2 regions of the Viridibacillus sp. d25.2 genome follow, and region 2 is predicted to be linked to the other one. Evidence: a T-box and tRNA genes for the amino acid it is inferred to sense, from the RefSeq annotation. Region 2 holds a T-box; the other holds one or more tRNA genes.
What was found. A T-box is a leader RNA that pairs with one kind of tRNA and senses whether it is charged. The one in region 2 lies ahead of serS (serine--tRNA ligase), so its partner is inferred to be a tRNA-Ser.

Region 1: it encodes a tRNA-Ser, which carries the amino acid that the T-box ahead of serS (serine--tRNA ligase) is inferred to sense. The anticodon was not compared.

The regions. Positions count from the first base shown of each region.
Region 1 covers NZ_CM196652.1:1,087,314-1,097,365, forward strand. Annotated here, with positions in the region: rRNA gene ACZLO7_RS05335 (16S ribosomal RNA) at 1-943, shown strand, start outside; rRNA gene ACZLO7_RS05340 (23S ribosomal RNA) at 1,128-4,057, shown strand; rRNA gene rrf (5S ribosomal RNA) at 4,191-4,306, shown strand; tRNA gene ACZLO7_RS05350 (tRNA-Val) at 4,316-4,391, shown strand; tRNA gene ACZLO7_RS05355 (tRNA-Thr) at 4,407-4,482, shown strand; tRNA gene ACZLO7_RS05360 (tRNA-Lys) at 4,495-4,570, shown strand; tRNA gene ACZLO7_RS05365 (tRNA-Leu) at 4,590-4,674, shown strand; tRNA gene ACZLO7_RS05370 (tRNA-Gly) at 4,700-4,774, shown strand; tRNA gene ACZLO7_RS05375 (tRNA-Leu) at 4,781-4,869, shown strand; tRNA gene ACZLO7_RS05380 (tRNA-Arg) at 4,899-4,975, shown strand; tRNA gene ACZLO7_RS05385 (tRNA-Pro) at 4,980-5,056, shown strand; tRNA gene ACZLO7_RS05390 (tRNA-Ala) at 5,075-5,150, shown strand; tRNA gene ACZLO7_RS05395 (tRNA-Met) at 5,187-5,260, shown strand; tRNA gene ACZLO7_RS05400 (tRNA-Ile) at 5,277-5,353, shown strand; tRNA gene ACZLO7_RS05405 (tRNA-Ser) at 5,377-5,469, shown strand; tRNA gene ACZLO7_RS05410 (tRNA-Met) at 5,501-5,577, shown strand; tRNA gene ACZLO7_RS05415 (tRNA-Asp) at 5,581-5,657, shown strand; tRNA gene ACZLO7_RS05420 (tRNA-Phe) at 5,689-5,764, shown strand; tRNA gene ACZLO7_RS05425 (tRNA-Gly) at 5,769-5,842, shown strand; tRNA gene ACZLO7_RS05430 (tRNA-Ile) at 5,850-5,926, shown strand; tRNA gene ACZLO7_RS05435 (tRNA-Asn) at 5,937-6,011, shown strand; tRNA gene ACZLO7_RS05440 (tRNA-Ser) at 6,017-6,107, shown strand; tRNA gene ACZLO7_RS05445 (tRNA-Glu) at 6,112-6,183, shown strand; gene ACZLO7_RS05450 (MerR family transcriptional regulator) at 6,678-7,439, shown strand; gene ACZLO7_RS05455 (TraR/DksA C4-type zinc finger protein) at 7,534-8,025, shown strand; gene ACZLO7_RS05460 (MFS transporter) at 8,252-9,454, shown strand; gene ACZLO7_RS05465 (dipeptidase) at 9,500-10,052, shown strand, end outside.
Region 2 covers NZ_CM196652.1:231,917-241,968, reverse strand. Annotated here, with positions in the region: partial or broken gene tadA (tRNA adenosine(34) deaminase TadA) at 1-6, shown strand, start outside; gene ACZLO7_RS01175 (SF0329 family protein) at 28-483, shown strand; gene ACZLO7_RS01170 (SF0329 family protein) at 502-1,086, shown strand; gene serS (serine--tRNA ligase) at 1,103-2,389, opposite strand; T-box leader at 2,510-2,724, opposite strand; gene pdxT (pyridoxal 5'-phosphate synthase glutaminase subunit PdxT) at 2,756-3,352, opposite strand; gene pdxS (pyridoxal 5'-phosphate synthase lyase subunit PdxS) at 3,354-4,241, opposite strand; gene pdxR (MocR-like pyridoxine biosynthesis transcription factor PdxR) at 4,345-5,754, shown strand; gene ACZLO7_RS01145 (D-alanyl-D-alanine carboxypeptidase family protein) at 5,790-7,106, opposite strand; gene guaB (IMP dehydrogenase) at 7,244-8,710, opposite strand; gene ACZLO7_RS01135 (glutathione peroxidase) at 8,816-9,295, opposite strand; rRNA gene rrf (5S ribosomal RNA) at 9,583-9,698, opposite strand; rRNA gene ACZLO7_RS01125 (23S ribosomal RNA) at 9,798-10,052, opposite strand, start outside.

The DNA of each region.
Region 1 (10,052 bases), 860 kb from region 2:
TGTGAAAGCCCACGGCTCAACCGTGGAGGGTCATTGGAAACTGGGAGACTTGAGTGCAGAAGAGGAAAGTGGAATTCCAAGTGTAGCGGTGAAATGCGTAGAGATTTGGAGGAACACCAGTGGCGAAGGCGACTTTCTGGTCTGTAACTGACACTGAGGCGCGAAAGCGTGGGGAGCAAACAGGATTAGATACCCTGGTAGTCCACGCCGTAAACGATGAGTGCTAAGTGTTAGGGGGTTTCCGCCCCTTAGTGCTGCAGCTAACGCATTAAGCACTCCGCCTGGGGAGTACGGCCGCAAGGTTGAAACTCAAAGGAATTGACGGGGGCCCGCACAAGCGGTGGAGCATGTGGTTTAATTCGAAGCAACGCGAAGAACCTTACCAGGTCTTGACATCCCAATGACCGCTCTAGAGATAGAGTTTTCCCTTCGGGGACATTGGTGACAGGTGGTGCATGGTTGTCGTCAGCTCGTGTCGTGAGATGTTGGGTTAAGTCCCGCAACGAGCGCAACCCTTGATCTTAGTTGCCATCATTTAGTTGGGCACTCTAAGGTGACTGCCGGTGACAAACCGGAGGAAGGTGGGGATGACGTCAAATCATCATGCCCCTTATGACCTGGGCTACACACGTGCTACAATGGACGATACAAAGAGTCGCTAACTCGCGAGGGTATGCTAATCTCATAAAATCGTTCTCAGTTCGGATTGTAGGCTGCAACTCGCCTACATGAAGCCGGAATCGCTAGTAATCGTGGATCAGCATGCCACGGTGAATACGTTCCCGGGCCTTGTACACACCGCCCGTCACACCACGAGAGTTTGTAACACCCGAAGTCGGTGAGGTAACCTTTATGGAGCCAGCCGCCGAAGGTGGGATAGATGATTGGGGTGAAGTCGTAACAAGGTAGCCGTATCGGAAGGTGCGGCTGGATCACCTCCTTTCTAAGGATAATTACGGAAACAGATCTTGGATCTGTCGATTAACGTCTTGCGTTCAGTTTTGAAGGCTCATTGTAAAATGATCTTCAAAACCTTGTTCTTTGAAAACTGGATAAAACGACATTGAAGCAAATTAAGTAACACATTTTTTATTATTAAGTTTTTTAGGCTTAATAACTAACTTTTAGGTTAAGTTATTAAGGGCGCATGGCGGATGCCTTGGCACTAGGAGCCGAAGAAGGACGGCACTAACACCGATATGCTTCGGGGAGCTGTAAGTGAGCTTTGATCCGGAGATTTCCGAATGGGGGAACCCACTGTTCGTAATGGAGCAGTATCTTGACGTGAATACATAGCGTCTTGATGGCAGACCCAGGGAACTGAAACATCTAAGTACCTGGAGGAAGAGAAAGAAAAATCGATTCCCTGAGTAGCGGCGAGCGAAACGGGAATAGCCCAAACCAAGAGGCTTGCCTCTTGGGGTTGTAGGACACTCTATATGGAGTTACAAAGGAATGAGTTAAACGAAGCGGTCTGGAAAGGCCCGCCAGAGCAGGTAACAGCCCTGTAGTTGAAAGTTCATTCTCTCTTGAGTGTATCCTGAGTACGGCGGAACACGTGAAATTCCGTCGGAATCTGGGAGGACCATCTCCCAAGGCTAAATACTACCTAGTGACCGATAGTGAACCAGTACCGTGAGGGAAAGGTGAAAAGCACCCCGGAAGGGGAGTGAAATAGATCCTGAAACCATGTGCCTACAAGTAGTTAGAGCCCGTTAATGGGTGATAGCGTGCCTTTTGTAGAATGAACCGGCGAGTTACGATTACATGCGAGGTTAAGTTTTAGAAGACGGAGCCGTAGCGAAAGCGAGTCTGAATAGGGCGAATGAGTATGTGGTTGTAGACCCGAAACCAGGTGATCTACCCATGTCCAGGGTGAAGGTAAGGTAACACTTACTGGAGGCCCGAACCCACGTACGTTGAAAAGTGCGGGGATGAGGTGTGGGTAGCGGAGAAATTCCAATCGAACCTGGAGATAGCTGGTTCTCTCCGAAATAGCTTTAGGGCTAGCCTCGTGATAGAGAATCCTGGAGGTAGAGCACTGTTTGAACTAGGGGTCCATCCCGGATTACCGAATTCAGACAAACTCCGAATGCCAGTGATTTATGCACGGGAGTCAGACTGCGAGTGATAAGATCCGTAGTCAAAAGGGAAACAGCCCAGACCACCAGCTAAGGTCCCAAAGTAATTGTTAAGTGGAAAAGGATGTGACGTTGCTTAGACAACCAGGATGTTGGCTCAGAAGCAGCCATCATTTAAAGAGTGCGTAATAGCTCACTGGTCGAGTGACGCTGCGCCGAAAATGTATCGGGGCTAAACAATTCACCGAAGCTGTGGATGGACATCTTAGATGTCCGTGGTAGGAGAGCGTTCTAAGTGCTGTGAAGTCAGACCGGAAGGACTGGTGGAGCGCTTAGAAGTGAGAATGCCGGTATGAGTAGCGAAAGACGGGTGAGAATCCCGTCCACCGAATGACTAAGGTTTCCTGAGGAAGGCTCGTCCGCTCAGGGTTAGTCGGGACCTAAGCCGAGGCCGATAGGCGTAGGCGATGGACAACAGGTTGATATTCCTGTACCACCTATTTACCATTTGAGCAATGGGGGGACGCAGTAGGATAGGGTAAGCATGCTGTTGGTTATGCATGTTCAAGCAGTGAGGCGTGAAATGAGGCAAATCCCATTTCTATAACGTTGAGCTGTGATGACGAGGACGTATGTCCGGAGTTCCTGATTTCACACTGCCAAGAAAAGCCTCTAGCGAGGTAAAAGGTGCCCGTACCGCAAACCGACACAGGTAGTCGAGGAGAGAATCCTAAGGTGTGCGAGAGAACTCTCGTTAAGGAACTCGGCAAAATGACCCCGTAACTTCGGGAGAAGGGGTGCTCTAGTAGGGTGAAAGCCCGAGAGAGCCGCAGTGAATAGGCCCAGGCGACTGTTTAGCAAAAACACAGGTCTCTGCAAAACCGTAAGGTGACGTATAGGGGCTGACGCCTGCCCGGTGCTGGAAGGTTAAGAGGAGTGCTTAGCGCAAGCGAAGGTGCGAATTGAAGCCCCAGTAAACGGCGGCCGTAACTATAACGGTCCTAAGGTAGCGAAATTCCTTGTCGGGTAAGTTCCGACCCGCACGAAAGGCGTAACGATCTGGGCACTGTCTCAACGAGAGACTCGGTGAAATTATAGTACCTGTGAAGATGCAGGTTACCCGCGACAGGACGGAAAGACCCCGTGGAGCTTTACTGTAGCCTGATATTGAATTTTGATACAGCTTGTACAGGATAGGTAGGAGCCAGAGATTCCGGAGCGCTAGCTTCGGAGGAGGCGTTGGTGGGATACTACCCTAGCTGTATTGAACTTCTAACCCATGCCCCTTAGCGGGGTAGGAGACAGTGTCAGGCGGGCAGTTTGACTGGGGCGGTCGCCTCCTAAAGAGTAACGGAGGCGCCCAAAGGTTCCCTCAGAATGGTTGGAAATCATTCGTAGAGTGTAAAGGCATAAGGGAGCTTGACTGCGAGACCTACAAGTCGAGCAGGGTCGAAAGACGGGCTTAGTGATCCGGTGGTTCCGCATGGAAGGGCCATCGCTCAACGGATAAAAGCTACCCCGGGGATAACAGGCTTATCTCCCCCAAGAGTCCACATCGACGGGGAGGTTTGGCACCTCGATGTCGGCTCATCGCATCCTGGGGCTGTAGTCGGTCCCAAGGGTTGGGCTGTTCGCCCATTAAAGCGGTACGCGAGCTGGGTTCAGAACGTCGTGAGACAGTTCGGTCCCTATCCGTCGTGGGCGTAGGAAATTTGAGAGGAGCTGTCCTTAGTACGAGAGGACCGGGATGGACACACCGCTGGTGTACCAGTTGTTCTGCCAAGGGCATCGCTGGGTAGCTATGTGTGGACGGGATAAGTGCTGAAAGCATCTAAGCATGAAGCCCCCCTCAAGATGAGATTTCCCATTACGCAAGTAAGTAAGATCCCTCAAAGACGATGAGGTAGATAGGTTCGAGGTGGAAGTGTGGCGACATACGGAGCTGACGAATACTAATAGATCGAGGACTTAACCAAATTTACTTAACAAACTTCAATGTAATTTATCCAGTTTTGAGAGAACAAGAAAAAAACTTTTCTAAAATAGCAAAAAAACACTTGCTAATCTTTAAAAAAGATGATATAATAATTCTTGTCCTTAAGAAAATAGTCTAGTGACGATGGCAAAGAGGTCACACCCGTTCCCATGCCGAACACGGAAGTTAAGCTCTTTAGCGCCGATGGTAGTTGGGGGTTTCCCCCTGTGAGAGTAGGACGTTGCTAGGCGGACAATATGGAGGATTAGCTCAGCTGGGAGAGCACCTGCCTTACAAGCAGGGGGTCGGCGGTTCGATCCCGTCATCCTCCACCATTTTTAATAAATCATGCCGGTGTAGCTCAGTTGGTAGAGCAACTGACTTGTAATCAGTAGGTCGAGGGTTCGACTCCTTTCGCCGGCACCATTCATTTCATATGAGCCATTAGCTCAGTTGGTAGAGCATCTGACTTTTAATCAGAGGGTCGTAGGTTCGAATCCTACATGGCTCACCATTTTTCAAGAAAATTATATGCGGGTGTGGCGGAACTGGCAGACGCACTAGACTTAGGATCTAGCGCCGCAAGGCGTGGGGGTTCGACTCCCTTCACCCGCACCATAATATTTAAGTTTATCAGCATATTGCGGAAGTAGTTCAGTGGTAGAACACCACCTTGCCAAGGTGGGGGTCGCGAGTTCGAACCTCGTCTTCCGCTCCAAAATATGCCGGGGTGGCGGAACTGGCAGACGCACAGGACTTAAAATCCTGCGGTAGGTGACTACCGTACCGGTTCGATTCCGGTCCTCGGCACCATCTTTTAACATAATGCACGTGATATAAATGCGCCCGTAGCTCAATTGGATAGAGCGTCTGACTACGGATCAGAAGGTTGTGGATTCGACTTCTGCCGGGCGCGCCATTAACGGGAAGTAGCTCAGCTTGGTAGAGCACTTGGTTTGGGACCAAGGGGTCGCAGGTTCGAATCCTGTCTTCCCGACCATTAATACTTTAACCCTATGGGGCCTTAGCTCAGCTGGGAGAGCGCCTGCCTTGCACGCAGGAGGTCAGCGGTTCGATCCCGCTAGGCTCCACCAATTTATTATTACAATCAATAAATTAAATATCATCATGGCGGCGTAGCTCAGCTGGCTAGAGCGTACGGTTCATACCCGTGAGGTCGGGGGTTCGATCCCCTCTGCCGCCATACTAACCAAACTAAAGGACCTTTAGCTCAGTTGGTTAGAGCAGACGGCTCATAACCGTCCGGTCGCAGGTTCGAGTCCTGCAAGGTCCACCATCTACACAACATCATATTTTTTTGGAGGAATACCCAAGTCTGGCTGAAGGGATCGGTCTTGAAAACCGACAGGCGGGTCATACCGCGCGGGGGTTCGAATCCCTCTTCCTCCTCCATTTTTAAAAATTAATTTCATAATATCATTATCGCGGGGTGGAGCAGTTCGGTAGCTCGTCGGGCTCATAACCCGAAGGTCACAGGTTCAAATCCTGTCCCCGCAACCAAATGGTCCGGTAGTTCAGTTGGTTAGAATGCCTGCCTGTCACGCAGGAGGTCGCGGGTTCGAGTCCCGTCCGGACCGCCATTTTTTAAAAAAATATTTCATTAATCATCATGGGTCAGTAGCTCAGTTGGTAGAGCATTAGATTGAAGCTCTAAGTGTCGGCGGTTCGATTCCGTCCTGACCCACCATGATGCGGGTGTAGTTTAGTGGTAAAACCACAGCCTTCCAAGCTGTTGTCGAGAGTTCGATTCTCTTCACCCGCTCCAATTTTATGGGCCTATAGCTCAGCTGGTTAGAGCGCACGCCTGATAAGCGTGAGGTCGATGGTTCGAGTCCATTTAGGCCCACCATTAAAATTATTCCGAAGTAGCTCAGTGGTAGAGCATCCGGCTGTTAACCGGACGGTCGTAGGTTCGAGTCCTACCTTCGGAGCCATATATGGGGAAGTACTCAAGTGGCTGAAGAGGCGCCCCTGCTAAGGGTGTAGGTCGCGTAAGCGGCGCGAGGGTTCAAATCCCTCCTTCTCCGCCATATAGGCCCCTTGGTCAAGCGGTTAAGACACCGCCCTTTCACGGCGGTAACACGGGTTCGAATCCCGTAGGGGTCATACTTTGAAAAACCTTTAGAATCATATTTGATTCTAAAGGTTTTTTTGTGTTTAGAAGTAAGATTAATAGGCGTTAGTTATATATTATTTAACATCTTTCAGCAGAAGTCTCCCACCTCTATAGGTGGTGAGATGAATGCGGATTTAAGCTGCTTTTCAGCGGGTGTCCAAACACCCGCTGAAAGAAGTTAAAGCCTCCGGCGGATGTCATGGAATCGGAAAGGAGTTCTTTGTGCAAGCACAGCCGATTCCGGACGCAATTATGCCGAGGCATAATTGATTGAGCAATTTAAGAATGAAATAATGCAATTGTTGTAAACTACGAAAAAGAAAATAGCAGTAAATTTACAATTGGATAAAATGAAAAATTTCATAAATATATGAAGAGAAAATCTAAGTAATCGCTGTTTGCTGATACTTAGATTTTTTTATTTAGTAACTGTTGACCTTAACGTTACGTCAAACTATATAGTAAAGATATGGGGGGAATTGAGATGGAAATGACGATTCAAAAACTTGCTCAGCTTTCTGGAGTGAGTACTAGAACTTTGCGTTATTATGATGATATTGGATTGTTAAAGCCTGCTCGTATAAATTCTTCAGGCTATCGTATATATGGTCAAGAAGAGATTGATTTGTTACAGCAGATTTTATTTTATCGTGAATTAGGTTTTAAATTAGAAGTAATAAAAGAGATGGTAACTGCCAAGGACTTTGACTATAAGAACGCTTTAATGGAGCATTACAAAGCATTAATGGAGAAGCGCCAACAATTGGATGTCATGATTACAACAGTAACTAAAACGATCAGTGCAATGAATGGAGGAATTCAAATGTCAAATGAAGAAAAATTTGAAGGTTTAAAGGAAAAGATGATTATAGATAATGAAAAACAATATGGCCAAGAGATACGGCGAAATTATGGAGATACTACAGTTGATGCTTCAAATAAAAAAGTGAAGCATATGACGGAACAGCAATATGAAGAAGTGCAAGCATTAGAGCAAGAAGTGATGAATTTACTAAAACAAGCAATGCAAACTGGTCGACCTGATAGTAATGTAGCTCAGCGTGCTGCCGAGACACATAAGCGATGGTTAATGTATTATTGGCCAAAGTATAGTAAAGAGGCACATGCAGGACTTGCAGAAATGTATATAGCAGATGAACGATTTACGAGCTATTATGACAAAGAGCAAACAGGAACAGCGCAACTCTTAAGAGATGCTATATTAATATATACTCAAAATGAATAATTAGGGTGCTGCAAAAAGCAGCACTCTTTTTTTATGTTTGATTTAAAAAATATAGGAAATAATAATAAATAGGTTATATCAATGGAGGAATTAAATGACAAACACAAAATATGAAAGTTTAAAAAATCAAATGGTAGATGAATTATATGTGTTGCAGGGAAGAAAATATACACATGAGCTTCCAGAATCAACGGAGTTATCCAATTATGATAATCATCCTGCAGACCAAGCAACAGAATTAACAGATCAAGTAACTGAAATGGCAATAGAAGACCATAACGATGAACAAATTGAAAAGCTTCAAGCAGCGTTACAGTCAATAGAAGATGGCTCTTATGGGAAATGTACTGTATGTGGAGAAAATATTCCACACGGTCGATTAGAAGTTATGCCTACAGCTCTAACATGTGTAGATCATGCACCAGAAAATAAGGTGCCGAAAGATAGACCCGTTGAAGAAGAGGTACTGAACGCTTCTACGGAACAGCCTGTTAATGAATCAAGAGCAATCGTTGATTATGAAGACAGCTTCCAAGAAGTAGAGTCTTATGGTTCCTCAGATTCACCAGCTGATCAAATTGAATAAAGTTATGATGGAACTGTAGTGATACAGTTCTTTTTTTTGTACTTAGGGATTTGACAGAAATATGGATATCAGAAAAATTTCGGAGCAGTTTATTAATATTATATATACATAATTGGTAATATAAAATGTAAAATGGAAATAAATAGTTTTTTATAGTGAATAAAGTAAATACAGAAAGAAGGCAGTTTCATCATTTGATTAACAACAAAGGGGTGTTGATATAGGGATGTGGAAAAAATATTCTCTATTACTTAGCGGTATTGGCGTTTCATTCTTCGGTAATTGGATTTATTTAATCGCCTTGAATGTATTAGTGCTTGATATGACGAACTCAGCTGCAGCAGTCGCAGGTATTTATATTGTGGGGCCTGTTGCAAAATTACTGACTAATTTCTTTGCAGGCTCCATTATTGATAGGCAGAATAAGAGAAGATTAATGATACTTTCAGATGTGATACGTGGCTTACTTGTATTACTTGTTCCTTTTATGGGATCAATATGGACTGTCTATGCCATATTGTTTATAGCGAATATGGCAAGTTCGTTTTTTGGGCCAAGTTCGACCTTTTATATTACTAAATTTGTAGAGGAAAAAGATCGTCGACGATTTAATTCAATCATGAGTATGTTGAATTCAGGTTCTTTTTTAATAGGGCCAGCTCTTGCAGGAATACTAATTGCAACAGTTGGTACGACCATATGTGTTGTGATTAATGCAATTACATTCTTCTTGTGTGCGGTTTGTATTTATCTATTACCAAATGTCGAAATTGAAACTACAATAAAGCGAGAACCAATTACGTTGAAAATGATAATGGCGGATTGGCAAGTGGTTAAGCTATATATAAAACAAGATCATTATTTTATAAAAATATATTTATTATTTCAGGTTGCCTTAATGATTGCTTTTTCTCTAGATTCACAGGAGGTAACGTTTATTAAACAGAACTTGGGATTATCTAATAAAATGTACGGAATGATTGTCAGTATTACAGGAATAGGCTCAATTATTGGAGCATCTGTATCAGCAATGCTAGTGAAAAAAATATCATTACAAACCTACTTTGCAATAGGAATGTTAATGACAACAGTTGGTTATTTATTATTTTATAGTTCTATAGGATTTTGGTCTGCAACTGCAGCGTTTATCTTTTTAGGATTCTTTATGTCATTCGCCAACTCAGGGTATGATACGTTCTATCAAAAAAATGTGCCAACAGAAATTATGGGGCGGTTCGGTAGTGTAACGGCGATGTTCTTAAGTATTTTACAAATTTCATTTACTTTTATCATTGGTGCTCTAGCTGAATGGTTCTCTTTACAAATAGTGACGATAGGATTTTCTGCAATTGCAGTCCTATTGTCGTTAATATTGTGTACTCAAGTATTTCAAAAGCCTAATCAGAGATATTATGCTGAAACATCGTAACCATGTATAATATGTGCAGTAAGAAAGCTAATGGGGGACCGAGAGATGAATATTATCGATTTACATTGTGATGTGCTGTGGAAATTATCTATTGCTGAAGAACCAATTAATTTTAGCAATGCACCACAATTACAAGCAAATTTAGAACGCTTAAAAAAAGGAAAAGTAAAAGTACAGTTTTTTGCGATTTTCGTTGACGAGGATGTACCTCAAAGTAGAAAGTATTTAGAGGCACTCCGCCAAATAGAATTATTTCAAACGCAAGTTCTTGCACCTAATCCTGAGATGGTACATATTACAGATTGGCGTCAAATAGAGACGCTTCGAGAAGGTGAAATTGGAGCGGTTTTAACTTTAGAAGGTTGTGATACCATCGGAGCGGATCTGTTCAAATTACAAGCGATATTGGACGCTGGCGTGAAACTAGTTGGACTCACTTGGAATAATGAGAATGCAGTTGCTTATGGTGCACAAAATGACCCTAATTTAGGTTTGAAAAATTTTGCAAAAGAGGTAGTTGCATTATTAAATGAGCGTGATATTCTTATAGATGTTTCACATTTAAATATGCAAGGATTTTGGGATTTGCTACCGATAG
Region 2 (10,052 bases):
GAGCGTGCAAATTCTAACTCTAAAGTAATTTCTTTCACAAAGTTAAAATCAGCTGTTGAAAGTTTCTTATGTGAACCATTACAAAGGAAGATTGAACTACAATCAGCCTCAAATAATTATTCACATGATGATAGACCACACATTTGGTTAACTCTAAATAAAGACAAAATTTTTAGTTCTGCTGACTTATCATATATTAATGAACAACTACAAGATCAATACAGTTCCGATATACTCTCTACAAAAGTAGATATAACTCAACAAGATAACATGACCTGCTTACATTTATATGAAGCATTTACTCAATATCCTCAACTATCGATTGCAGATGCGCTAGCTTCCACAAACCCAATTATCCGCGCTTATGCATTGCTTGACCGCCGTGTGGGGAAACGGAAATTAAAAAGCATGCCTGCTCCACAACCTTCATTTGAAAGAAAATTTTATCAAATTCGTTGCGATGCGGAAGGTATTCATTACTAAACTTTAGGGAGATAACCTATGCAATTTAGCAAAATTAAAAAGCGTTATGAAAGCTTTTTATGCGAAAAATTACAAGGACGCGTAAAACTATATGCTAATGTTTACCGTACAGCACACGATGGACCAGCAAGTGTGTGGCTCACTCTAGATAAACGAGAAATCTTAAATGCTGATGATTTAAGCTTCATCGTCCGAAGGAACAATTTGTACGAGCAAATAAAAGGAGATCGTACGCTCAAATCGATACCCTATAATAGAGACTTCAATGTAATGTTCAAATCCCCTGAAAGACAAGCATTAGTAGCTGCACACGATTTAGCTGAAGCGACTTTAATAGCACAAGGAAAGTTCGAAAGCTTTTACTTGTATGAAACAATCATGCAATATATGCAGATATCTATTGAGGAAGCATTACTATTGGAAAACCCACTCATTCATGCTCTAGTAATGTTTGATTATCGTTTAGGAAAACGTAGATTACAGGCATTAGATATGACAGAAGTTCACCCTACTATCCAGCAATTTTATAAAATCCGCTGTGAGGCTGAAGGTATTTTTACCAAAACAAAAAAGGCTAATGCATGGAGAGCTCCAGCGCATTAGCCTTTTCGTTTATATCTTACTTAGTTGGTGCTTGGATTACTTCTTTACCACCCATATAAGGACGTAACACTTCTGGAATTACAACAGAACCATCAGCTTGTTGGTAGTTTTCAAGAAGTGCTGCAACCGTACGGCCGATTGCAAGACCACTACCATTTAATGAGTGTACGTATTCAGGTTTTGCTCCTGCTTCGCGACGGAAGCGGATGTTGGCACGACGCGCTTGGAAATCTTCAAAGTTAGAGCAAGAAGAGATCTCACGGTACGTTTCTTGAGCTGGAATCCATACTTCTAGGTCGTATTTCTTCGCAGCAGTGAATCCTAAATCTGATGTACACATTTTTAGTTTACGATATGGTAAGCCTAAAAGTTGAAGAACTTTTTCAGCATGACCTGTTAATTTTTCTAATTCATCATAAGAATCTTCTGGTTTTACAAAACGCACAAGTTCTACTTTGTTAAATTGGTGTTGGCGAATTAATCCACGGGTATCACGGCCTGCAGAGCCTGCTTCAGAACGGAAGCAAGAGCTATACGCTGAGAAACCTTTTGGTAAAATATCTGCATCTAAAATTTCATCACGGAAGAAGTTTGTTACTGGCACTTCTGCTGTTGGAATTAAGAAATAATCTGTATCAGCTAATTTGAAGACGTCTTCTTCAAATTTTGGTAACTGGCCAGTACCTGTTAAGCTATCACGGTTAACGATTACTGGTGATAGCATTTCTTCATAACCATGTTCTTCAGAATGTAGATCCATCATGAAGCTCATTAGTGCACGCTCTAGACGAGCGCCTAGGCCACGGTAAAATACGAAACGGCTACCTGTTGTTTTTGCAGCACGTTCAAAATCAATAATATTTAAATTGACACCTAGATCCCAATGTGCCTTTACTTCAAAGTCAAACTCAGGAATATCTCCCCATTTTGCAATTTCTACATTGTCATCTTCAGTGTCTCCAACCGGTACACTTTCATGTGCAATGTTGGGTAGGCGCATCATCATATCATGGAATTTATCTTCTACTTCGCGAAGATCCATATCTAATGCTTTAATGTCATCGCCAACTTTACGCATATGTGTAATTTCAGCATCAGCATTTTCTTTATTACGTTTCTTTTGAGCAATCTGCTCAGAAACTTGATTTCGCTCAGCTTTTAATACTTCCGTTTTTGCAATTAAATCACGGCGTTGTTGATCTAATGTTTCGAACTGATCAAAATTCCCTAAATCCTCGTTACGGTGAGATAGCTTTTCTTTAATTTCCGTATAATTTTCACGGATTCGTTTAATATCTAACATATGTCCATTCCTCCAGTTTCACAAATTCGATAATAGAAATGTATCGAAGTTTTATCATAAAACAATACTTTAGGTCTAGGTTATATTAAAAATAAACAACAAAAAAGCCCTCATCCCCATGAAAGGGACGAGAGCATACCCGCGTTGCCACCCTAATTGATTGCACCTAAATACAATCCACTTGTTTCATAACGGCTTGTTGGCCGGCTACAGCTTACTAACGATTCAGCTGAGCAACTCCAGGACGGATTCACAAGGTTTTTTATCGACTTGCACCAACCGCCGACTCTCTATGAAAAAACTTACTTGCTACTACTTCCTATCATCGTGTTTAATTTGAAATTTAACCATACTTTACAATAGATTTCATTGTTTTGCAAGTTTGCTCAAAACACTTTGCTCAACCATCTGCACAAAGTACACCATGATTCGTTGGTCCTCTGTCAATTCCGGATGGAATGAACAACCTAAAAACTGCCCATCTCTCGCTAAAACAACACGTCCGTCATGCTCTCCCATTACTTCTGCATTTGCTCCTACAGATACAATATGAGGTGCACGTATAAATACAGCAGGGAAATTTTCACCTATGTGTTTTAAAGTGAGAGGTATTTCAAAGCTATCAACCTGTCTACCAAACGAATTACGTTTAACAACGACATCCATTACACCAATATGAGAAGTTTGTTGACCCATGACGTTTTGTGCCAATAATATTAATCCAGCACAAGTACCGAACATTGGTTTACCCTCTGCAGCAAAGTGACAAAGCGGCTCCATCATATCATAACGGTCAATTAGCTTCCGCATTGTTGTACTTTCACCACCTGGTAGTACAAGGCCATCAAGCTCCTTTAGTTGCTCTGCATGCTTTACAATGATTGCAACAGCTCCGGCTGCTTCAATTGCCTGAACATGTTCACGTACAGCACCTTGCAATCCTAAAACACCGATTTTCACCATCTTACCAGCCTCGCTCTTGCATACGATCTTGCGGATTTAAGCGAGAGATTTCAATACCTTTCATCGGGACTCCAAGTTCTTTTGAAATTTCAGCGATTAATTTATAGTCTTTATAATGCGTAGTCGCCTCTACAATAGCTTTTGCAAACTTAGAAGGATTTTCAGATTTGAAGATACCTGAGCCTACAAAGACACCATCTGCTCCAAGCTCCATCATTAATGCTGCATCAGCAGGAGTAGCTACTCCTCCAGCAGCAAAATTCACAACCGGTAATCGACCTAAACGATTGATTTCTAACAGTAACTCATAAGGTGCACCTAAAATTTTCGCCTCTGTCATCAATTCATCTAGTGTCATATTTGCAACTTTGCGTACCTGTGCATTCACTTGACGTATATGTCGAACAGCTTCAACGATATTACCTGTTCCTGGCTCACCCTTTGTACGAAGCATCGAAGCCCCCTCACCAATGCGACGAGTTGCTTCACCTAAATCACGGCACCCACAAACGAAGGGTACTCTATAATCGCTTTTTAGTAAATGGTATTCTTCATCTGCCGGAGTTAATACTTCACTTTCATCTATGTAATCTACACCCATTGCTTCTAATACACGTGCTTCAACAATATGACCAATACGGGCTTTCGCCATTACGGGAATGGATACTGCAGCCATCACTTCTTCTACAATACGAGGGTCTGCCATACGCGCTACTCCACCAGCTGCACGAATATCAGACGGCACACGCTCAAGTGCCATAACAGCAACAGCACCCGCTTCCTCCGCAATCTTTGCCTGCTCTGCGTTAATTACATCCATAATTACGCCACCCTTTTGCATTTCTGCCATTCCGCGTTTTACTCGATCTGTACCTGTTTGATTTGCCATTTCCATCGCCTCCATTTTCTTGTATGATGTTAGTATAATGAAAATTGACCATATAGAAAGACTCAGTTTATATGTAAATCACATGGTCAGAAGAGGTGATATGATGGATATGCTTATGTTCCAGCTAGAAAAAAAATCTAATAAACCTATGTACGAACAGCTCTACGAAGGCATTAAGAAGGGTATTATAGAGAGTACAATTCCAATTGAATCTAAACTTCCTTCAAAAAGAAAATTAGCTGAATTTTTGAATATTAGCCAAACGACAATTGAACTTGCTTATGCACAATTGCTCGCAGAGGGGTTTATTGCATCAAAGCCTCGTGTCGGCTATTTCGTAGAAGCAGTTGAGGAACTTGCTTACATAGAAAAAGACATTCCACATCCAGTGATTCCATCTCCCTTATCCCGTGAAACATTTGAGATAGATTTTAATCCTGGACAAATTGATACAGAATCCTTCCCATTCCACCTTTGGAGGAAATATGCGAAGGAAGCAATTGATGAACAATCACAAGGTTTATTACTTATTGGTTCACCCCAAGGAGAGCAAGAATTACGCGAAGAAATTGCCGCTTATTTATATCAATCAAGAGGCGTTATATGTGCACCTAATCAAATTGTAATTGGCTCAGGGACGGAACAACTTATGCCTATGATAATTCGCCTGCTAGGGGCTTCCTCACGCTTTGGAATTGAAAATCCAGGTTATCCATTAACTCATCACATCTTTAAGCAAACAGATCGCCCTGCAATACCTATCAAAGTCGATGATGAAGGTCTATTGGTCAACACTTTAGAGAACTCTAAAGCTAATGTCGTCTACGTCACTCCTTCACATCAATTTCCGACAGGCGCAGTATTATCTGCCTCACGCCGAGCACAGCTTTTAAACTGGGCTTCCCAAAAAGACAATCGTTATATTATCGAGGACGATTATGATAGTGAATTTCGTTATATTGGGAAACCAATTGCCGCATTACAAGGAATGGATAAAAGTGACAGCGTGATATATATAAGTACCTTTTCAAAATCACTCATGCCTTCACTACGTATTGCCTATTTTGTACTACCACCAAAATTAGTAGGAGTGTACAATCGAGCATTTAATTACTATACATCGACGGTACCGCGCTTCGAGCAATATATTCTCGCACAATTCATGCGAGATGGCCATTTTGCGAAGCATTTAAATCGAATGCGTAAAATCTATCGTAAAAAATTAGAAAAGCTTACAACGGCTCTAGAACCGTTTTCACCAACTGTTAAAATTTCCGGTGAACAAGCAGGTATGCATATCGTATTAACAATTTCCCACATGAAAAATGCAACAGAATTGAGAGATTTGGCACAAAAAAAAGGTATTCGCATTATACCCATCCAGGAGTATATGATGGATTCAATCCTAAATGAGCAACCTACACAGTTTCTACTTGGTTTTGGTGGAATCAAAGATGAAGACATTAGCCAATCTATACAACAATTAATGGCGGCTTGGGAAATTAAAGCATAAAAAAAGGCAATCATAATGATTGCCTTTTTTCTATATTAGAATATTTTATTCCATAAATCAGAGAAGAAATTACCAATACCTTTGAAAGCTCGTGAAATCCAGCTAGATTGCTCAACAGTATCTGTAGTTACGACCTCTGCATTGTTTACCTCTCCATCAATAAATCCATAATCTTTACCTTTTGTTTTATTGATTTCAACATGCCCAACAACAGCACCTTTTTTAACAGGTGCATTTAGTTCTTTTTTATCTAAAACTAATTTTGGTTTATATAAATCTTTGTCCGCAGTTTTCACCATAATTGAGATGGCTTCTTTTGTAGCAATATTCACTTTATCTTCTTTACCATCAACAACAGGTATAGTTTTTTGTCCTTTAAATGAATAGTTGGCTGGAACAAGTTCTTCTGTAGTAAATTGATTGAAACCATAGTCGAATAATGCGCGGGTAGCATCAAAACGAGCTTTAGGTGTCCCTTCACCTTTAGCATCTACAGCATCCAAAACAACAGCGATTAAACGAGTCCCGTTGCGCGTTGCAGTGCCTGTGAAACAGTATCCTGCATAATTAGTTGTACCAGTTTTTAATCCGTCTACACCTTCATATTCAAATACAAGACCAGGGAGCATGAAATTCCAGTTCGACATTTTAATTGCATCGTCTGTACCTTCACGGAATGTTTTTTTCGCAATGCTTGAAGTTTTCAATACATCAGGATGATCTTTTAATAAATGATATGCTAATTTCGCAACAGATTTTGCGGGCATCTTATTCTCAGCAGTTTTACTTGTACCCGCTGGCTCCATACCGGCTAGTTCTGAGTTATTTAAACCTGTTGAGTTAACGAAAGTATAATTTTTTAAACCCATTTTTTTTGCTTTTTTATTCATCATGTTCACAAATTCTGTTTCTGAGCCAGCAATTGTTTCTGCAATTGCAATAGTCGCTCCATTTGCTGAATAAATTGCCATTGCTTCATACAATTCACGAATTGAATATTCACCGTCAGCACGTAGAGGGACGTTACTAAGTGCACGATTTTGGGAAATTTTATATGTGTACTCCGTCACTTTATATTTTTGATCCCAAGTAATTTTACCTTCATTAATTGCATCTAGTAATAGATATTCTGTCATCATTTTTGACATACTAGCAATTCCTAAAGACTTGTCCGCATTCTTTTGGTATAAAATTTTGCCTGAGTCTGCATCGATTAAAATGGCGCCTTTTACACGCAAATTAAGCTCGTCTTCTGCATTCGCTGCTTTAGGTATTGTTACAAACATACTTAACAGCAGAGCAGATACCATGATTAATCGTAACCATGTGTTTTTTCTTGATGTTTTCACCATAATACCTCCATATGTGTTCATATTACTCTTCTTACTCCGCTCATTTTAACATAGAATCAGTGCTAGCAACTACGGCGGATTAAAAAACACCCTTTCTACATCAAGTTTGACGTAGAAAGGATGAGAAAGTTTCGAAATTATGAGATTGAATAGTTTGGTGATTCTTTCGTAATTTGAACATCATGTGGATGACTTTCACGTAAACCAGCGCCAGTCATACGAACAAACTGTGCATTTTCACGTAAATCGCGGAGATCTTTCGTACCGCAATATCCCATGCCTGAGCGAATACCCCCAACTAATTGGTGGATTGTATCTGCTAGAGGTCCTTTGTAAGGAAGACGTCCTTCAATACCTTCTGGCACAAGTTTTTTCGCATCTTCTTGGAAGTAACGATCTTTTGAACCTTTTTCCATAGCTCCTACTGAACCCATGCCACGATATACTTTAAAACGACGTCCTTGGAAGATTTCAGTTTCTCCTGGAGATTCAGAAGTACCTGCAAGTAAGCTACCTAGCATTACTACATGTCCACCAGCTGCTAAAGCTTTAATAATATCGCCAGAGTATTTAATACCACCATCAGCAATAATTGTTTTACCCAGTTTACGAGCTTCTGCTGCGCAATCGTAAATTGCTGTAATTTGAGGTACACCAACACCTGCTACGACACGTGTTGTACAAATAGAACCTGGTCCGATACCTACTTTAACTACATCAGCTCCAGCTTCGTAAAGAGCTTTTGTAGCTTCAGCTGTTGCAACGTTACCAGCGATAATATCTAAATCTGGGAATGTTGCACGAATATCTCTTACTACTTCTAAAACACCTTGTGAGTGACCATGTGCTGTATCGATTACAATTACATCTACTTGTGCATCCACTAATTTTTGTACACGAACCATAGAATCTTTTGTAACACCAACTGCAGCGCCTACAAGTAAACGGCCTAAATGGTCTTTAGCAGCGTTCGGGAATTCCATAACTTTTTCTATATCTTTAATCGTGATTAAGCCTTTTAAGACGCCTTCATTATCTACGATTGGTAATTTCTCAATTTTAAACTGTTGAAGTATTCTTTCTGCATCGTCTAAAGTTGTTCCGACAGGAGCTGTAACTAGATCTTCTTTAGTCATAACTTCATCGATTTTTTGAGAGTAGTCTTGTACAAAGCGTAAATCACGGTTTGTAATAATTCCTACTAATTTAAGGTCTTTTTCGTTATTTACAATTGGAACACCGGAAATACGGTATTTACCCATTAAATGTTCTGCATCAAATACTTGATGAGATGGTGTTAGGAAAAACGGATTTGTAATAACTCCATTTTCAGAGCGTTTTACTTTCTCTACTTGATCCGCTTGCTCTTCAATGCTCATATTTTTGTGGATAATACCAATACCACCTTGACGAGCCATAGAAATTGCCATTGGTGCTTCTGTTACTGTATCCATTCCAGCACTAATAATTGGGATATTCAATTTAATTTTTGGTGTTAAATTAACTGATAAACTTACATCTTTCGGTAATACTTCAGAATGTGCTGGTACAAGCAATACATCATCAAATGTTAAACCTTCTTTGGCAAATTTCGTTTCCCACATTTCGGTAACTCCTCCTGTTTTGTAAAAGAATATTAATTGTAAGATTAACAACGTGGCTATTCACTTGTCAAGGACTCTGCAATAAATAAGATTATTTCGAATTTTTTACTTCAGTACAGATTTTAAGTCATTTTCAATTTTAGTAGGTGAAGTTTGAGGTGCGTAACGCGCTACAACCTTACCATCCTTATTAATTAAGAACTTAGTGAAATTCCATTTAATAGCCTCCGTTAGTAATCCTTTTTTCTCTGAAATTAAGTGTTTGAATAATGGATCAGCATTGTCACCCTTCACATCAATCTTGGCAAACATAGGAAAACTCACTCCGAAGTTTCTTTGGCAAAATTGCATTGTTTCATCAATATTAGCAAACTCTTGATTATTAAATTGATCACAAGGAAAACCTAAAATCTCAAATCCTTGTTCATTGTATTTTTCATATAATTCTTGTAGTTCTTTAAATTGTGGTGTAAAACCACATTTACTAGCTGTATTTACAATTAACAATGTTTTACCCGCGAAACCACTTAAATTCTGCAGCTCACCATCTATCTTCTTGACCGAAAAATCGTAGATTACCGTCATTTCTCTAAACCTCCAGTTTGAATAAATTCTGTTATTCTATTTAAATATATTCATTTAACCTTATGCCTTATCTAATATTTGTTCAAGGAAAACGATTTTAACAGGGACAGGGTATTCAAACATAAATTATATAGTTATATATGATTCCCTGAATATTAAACTTTATTCTAGACTCAGTAATGTATTTTTAGAAAATATATATTTTCTAAATTCGAGTGAAATATTGTACTTAAGTATTAATATGTATAAAAAAAGCACAACTGATTAAATCAGTTGTGCTTTAGTGTGCCTAGCAACGTCCTACTCTCACAGGGGGAAACCCCCAACTACCATCGGCGCTAAAGAGCTTAACTTCCGTGTTCGGCATGGGAACGGGTGTGACCTCTTTGCCATCATCACTAGACTATATTCGACTTCCAATACATGTTGTATTGAAACTCTTTTATAGAGAACTTGTTCTCTCAAAACTGGATAAATTACATTGAAGTTTGTTAAGTAAAATTTGGTTAAGTCCTCGATCTATTAGTATTCGTCAGCTCCGTATGTCGCCACACTTCCACCTCGAACCTATCTACCTCATCGTCTTTGAGGGATCTTACTTACTTGCGTAATGGGAAATCTCATCTTGAGGGGGGCTTCATGCTTAGATGCTTTCAGCACTTATCCCGTCCACACATAGCTACCCAGCGATGCCCTTGGCAGAACAACTGGTACACCAGCGGTGTGTCCATCCCGGTCCTCTCGTACTAAGGACAGC